DNA from 2 places in the Sulfitobacter alexandrii genome. Region 2 is predicted to be linked to the other one. Evidence: riboswitches for the same ligand, from Rfam matches in the RefSeq annotation. Region 2 holds a riboswitch; the other holds the start of a gene.
What was found. Region 2 has a riboswitch for cobalamin ahead of BOO69_RS17325 (CbtB domain-containing protein). Riboswitches for the same ligand answer to the same signal wherever they lie in the genome.

Region 1 (2,384 bases), 1.1 Mb from region 2:
GACAATGCCGGCGTCGATCGCGTCGACGGGATAATCCGCCTGCCAGAAATGGTTCGCCAGTGTCCGAAAGACCGTAGAAAGCGTCAGCGGTGTCTCCCCGACCGCGGTGCCGATCAGTATGGTCGCCGCCAGCAAAACGGGTGCGAGCCAGAGGCCAAGACCGGCGCCGGTCCGCGCCCGCATCATTCGAACGTCATCCGGGACAGCGCGTCGGAAAGGGCGGCGAGCCCGCGGATCGAGCGCATCGTGGCGCTCATCGCGTGCGCGTCCATCTGCACGATCCGGCCATTCCGAACCGCCGTCATCCGGCTTGCAACCGGATCGGTGCGCAGAAAGTCGAGCTTCCGGTCGACGTCGTCCGCCGGGTAGCGGCGTCGATCCATGTAGGCGACGACGATGATATCGGGATCGCTGCGCGCGATGCTTTCCCAGCCCACCGTGGGCCATTCCTCGTCCGAGGCGATGACATTCTCGATCCCCAGCTTGGACATCATGTAGCCCGGCGCGCCGAGTCGCCCCGCCACGTAGGGATCGCTCTCGACCTCGGGCGAGGAAAACCAGAACACGGCCGACAGACCCTCGGGCAGGTCCAGTGCCGCCGCTTTGCCGATCGCGGCGCTCTCCGTCGCCTGCAATTCCTTGACGAGCCGTTCGCCCGCGGGCCCGACATCGAAGATCGCCGCGAGTTCGCGGATGCCCTTGTAGATCGCCGCAGGCTGGAACGCGCCGGTCCGCGTCCCGTCGCCGCCGGTGCGGTTGTCCTTGGTATCGCAGTCGGCGGGCAGGACATACGTCGGGATCCCCAGATCATGGAACATCCCGCGCGTGCCGACGCTGCCGGTGGGGCCCACGTGCCATTCATATTGCGCCGCCACCAGACCGGGCTTTTTCGCGACCACGCTTTCGAAGCCGGGATCGTTGTCGGCGAGTCGTTCGATCCGGGCGTCCACCTCTGCATATTCGGGCAGGACCGGGGTGAACCAGGCCGCCGTGCCAGACACCTTGGGCGCAAGGCCCAGCGCATAGAGAATTTCCGTCGCGGCCTGGCCGATGGTGACGGCGCTTTCCGGCGGGGCCGCGAACGTCAGATCGACGCCGCAGTTCACGAGGTTCAGGGGGTAATCCGTGTCCTGCGCATGAAGCGGCAGCGCGGCAGCGGCCAGCAAGATGCCGGCGATCAGGGTATTCTTCATCCAATCCGTCCCGTCAGATGGACCGGCAGGGATGTACGCGAAACAAGGGATGGCCGGATGACCACGTCAGGTTTCCCGCTCCGGCACACCCCGTCCGGTCGTGATTTCTCTCGTGTCGGCAGGTCTCCTGACTGGCGGGTCGCGGCACCTCTCGCCTTCCCGGGCGTGGCCCAGTGGCTGTTGAGAGGCGCTCGCCGCCTACAGTTGCGGGGGCAGTTCCGTTTCCCGGCCGGGGCCGGTACGGATTCCCTTTTCATCCCGAAGGAAACCGACGCCTTTCTGCTAGCAGCGGGTGCGGGGCGCGGCAAGGCCGAACGGTCGCGGTCCCCGCCGGTCGGCGGACCTGACGTTGCATGTCGCAACGAGCGCTCTATGCTTCTGCCGGTGAACCAGTAAGGCGGTGTTGTCGTAAAATGTTGAGGAACCTCGTCGTCGCGGGCCTGTTGATCGGCGGCCTTGCCATTCTCGGCTGGTCCTTCGCAGGGTCCGGTCAGGATCGCGCGGCCTCTGCGGATGGCATGTCGGCGCAGGAATTCTCAAGCGAAAGCCCGCTGCTGCTGCCCGGCATCCTCGCCACGGTCTACGAAGCATTCGGCGAGACCGACGAGACGGCGATCTACGACCGGCTGGCGGATGTCGCCAGCGGCCCGGCGCTGGAACAGCTCTACCTTGAACGCGTCGGCGCCATGGCGGGCGGCGGCCTGAACCCGGACCAGGAAATTCATGAAGTCTCGCTTTCGGGGCTGAGCGCCCGCCCCAAGGGTGACACAGTGGAAATCACGGCGAAATGGCGCGTTCTGGGCGTGGTCGGCCATTCCGAACACATGCACATGCGCGGCAATGCCTATGCCGCCGATCTGGTGATGGCGCCGGACGGCGGCACATGGAAGATCGACGGCTTCACCCTCACGGACGTGGACCGCAGCGATGCCGGCACGTTGGAGCGGAACGCCGATGCCCCGCAGGCCGCTTCCATGGCGGAGGAAGAAGGGTGATCGCGGCGCGCGACATCGCCTTTGCCTACCCGCGCGGCGGCTTTGCCCTCAAGGTGTCGCAGCTTGACGTGGCCCCTGCGGAACGGGTGGGCGTGATCGGGCCAAGCGGGACCGGCAAGACGACGCTGCTGAACCTGCTCGCCGGCCTTTCACGGCCCGATGCGGGCACCCTCAGCGTCGCCGGCACCGATCTGAC
Region 2 (2,384 bases):
CCCCATGCCGCCCAGTTCTGCCCGAAGGCCAGAAGCCAGAGCGCTATGCAGGCGCTGATCGCGGTGCCGAACCACCAGATTTGCCGAAGCGTCACGTCGGCGGCGGCTACGCCCGGCACCTCCGGGGCGAGGGAGAAACCGGGCGCCAGATGGAAAGCCACGAAACCGGCAACCCCCCAGAGGATACCCCAACGCCCGTCGATCCGCGCGCCACGATCCTCGCCAAAGCTCATCGCGGCCACGAGAATCAACGCGTAGCCGGTGTAGGTCAGCATGGTGAAAATCACGCTCAGCCCGTCCCGCATCAGGTCGAAGCCCGGCAGGGCCGGATGGGCGCTGACCGCCTCGGCGCCAAAATGCACCAGTTCGCCGCTCTCGTAGAGCTCGGCATGCAGCAGCACCGGCTGCACGAACATCAACTGGAGCAGGCCGATGATCGCACCCGAAAGCGCACCGGCGAAAAGAGCGGAAATCAGAAACCGTGACGTCATGACGAGTCCTATAAATCTTTGCAGGCAACGCGACGACATCCCATCAATACGAACACGCCGCCGGATTACGGCAGCGTTCTAGGCTGATAGACGGGTCGGTCCGCGTTGCGTTTCTTGCCACCGGGCCGTGCTTGGGTCAGCGCAAGGCGTCGCTTTGCGCCGGTCCCTCGCGGCCTTGCGGATCAGTGGCAGGGAAAACCTGTCGCATGGCGCACGTCATGCGCGGCATCATGCAGCGCGGCGGCCTGTACGTGCCCGGTCAGCGTGATCAGCGCGATGCCCAGCGCGGCGGCGAACACCGCGGGAACGAAGCGGCTGGCGCTCAGCGACTTGGCGGTCAATGTGGTCATGGTCTTCTCCTTACCGTCACACCCGACGGCCCGTTTGCGTTTCACATGCCTGGCAGGTCTCCTGGCTCGCGAGTCGATGCCCTTGCCCGCCTTCCCTGACCGGATGGTCAAGTGGCACGTTGGACAAGGGCTCTCCGCTTACAGTCGCGGGGGCGGCTTCCGCTTCGGACCGGCTGGCCCTTACGGAATTCCCTGTTCGGTTCCACACCCGATCGGGCGCTTTCGGGAACACCAAGCCGGATCAATGTCGCATTTCACCCGTTTCAAGGCAAGGCTCATTCACGACCGGTCATGCTTCAAATGCGCAGCGCGCGCCTTAACAGACAGTCGGGAGATCGGCGGATCGGACAAAACCGGCGCAATTCATGGCGCCGTGCGCGGACCGCACCAGTTAAAGTCGCGCATCACCGACTCGCCCTGCTCGATCAGGCCCAAGCGTTTCGGCGCCTTGACCTCGACGATGTCCCGGTAGGTCGACCGGCTTTGGTCGTATGAGGCCGTGCAGGTCTGGTCGATGACATGAGTACGACCCTCCGCGTGGATCTCGACCGCATCGCATCCGTTGCTTTTCGCGCCAAACAGGCCGCGCCCGTCGTACACACGCCACGAAGCGTTCGCAGGATTCGCGCAGGTCTCGCCAGCCTGCACCCAAAGCCCGGTCGGCACCGGCAGGGGGCCTTGGCCATGAACGGCGGAGTCGCCTTGAGCAGCCCCCCGTTCGGTCGCGCAGCGCACGAGATCGACCGGTTCGCCCTCTTGCGTCTTGAATGTCAGTCGGTCCGGACCCGCCCGTTGGGTCAGTCGATAGTATGTCCGTTCCCGGTCGCCGATTTCTGCAGCGCCTTCGAGTTGCAGGAAATCGGCGGCCACGAAGGTCACGGGACCGGTCCGGTCAACCTCGCGGACAATCGCGTCACCGGCAAAGGTGTCGATCCGGTCCGCCGAAATGTCGATTTGCGTGATAGATGTGCCTGTACGCGCGCACTCGTTCTCAGAAACATCCCAGCTGCCCTGTACCTCCGCTGGCAAGAACTGGGCAGCAACGGGGGCCGCCGAAACTGCCATCGCAGCGCCACAAAGGGCTGAAATCCAAAGCCGCATGGCCTCTCTCCCATTTTGTCCGCTGTCGGGACAACGAGGCGGCTTGCATTTCGTTCGAGCACGATCAGGTGATTTCGAGTCCGGCGGCCCCTTTGCGGAGCATGTTCTTTGGCCTTGCAGTTGCCCGCCCTCGAGAACCGCAACAGTCCCGGTCTCAGCGCTCGCGTTTGTCGGTGGCTTTGCGGCCGATGTATTTGGCAGCGGTATCGTTGGAGGCTTCAGTGGCATCCACGACACCGATCAACACGCCGGTGCGCGGGCCGGCGGTGCGGTATTTGATGAACGATGCATTCGACATCGTCGTGCGCGCCGATGGGCGGCGCGCCCATGCGTTCAGCTTGTCGTACATGCGTGCGATGGTATCCGCCTGCGCGGCGTCGTTGCCCAGATCGGTCAGCTCATCCGGATCAGCTTGCAGATCGAACAGCATCGGGCGGTGCCC

Region 1: another riboswitch for cobalamin. It lies ahead of BOO69_RS23335 (ABC transporter substrate-binding protein); the one in region 2 lies ahead of BOO69_RS17325 (CbtB domain-containing protein).

Annotation. Positions count from the first base shown of each region.
Region 1 is NZ_CP018076.1:2,432,497-2,434,880, reverse strand. Features, by position in the region: gene BOO69_RS11945 (FecCD family ABC transporter permease) at 1-186, opposite strand, end outside; gene BOO69_RS23335 (ABC transporter substrate-binding protein) at 183-1,193, opposite strand; cobalamin riboswitch at 1,294-1,481, opposite strand; gene BOO69_RS11935 (hypothetical protein) at 1,607-2,188, shown strand; gene BOO69_RS11930 (ABC transporter ATP-binding protein) at 2,185-2,384, shown strand, end outside.
Region 2 is NZ_CP018076.1:3,541,559-3,543,942, forward strand. Features, by position in the region: gene BOO69_RS17320 (CbtA family protein) at 1-491, opposite strand, end outside; gene BOO69_RS17325 (CbtB domain-containing protein) at 674-841, opposite strand; cobalamin riboswitch at 876-1,092, opposite strand; gene BOO69_RS17330 (hypothetical protein) at 1,205-1,906, opposite strand; gene BOO69_RS17335 (sulfatase-like hydrolase/transferase) at 2,097-2,384, opposite strand, start outside.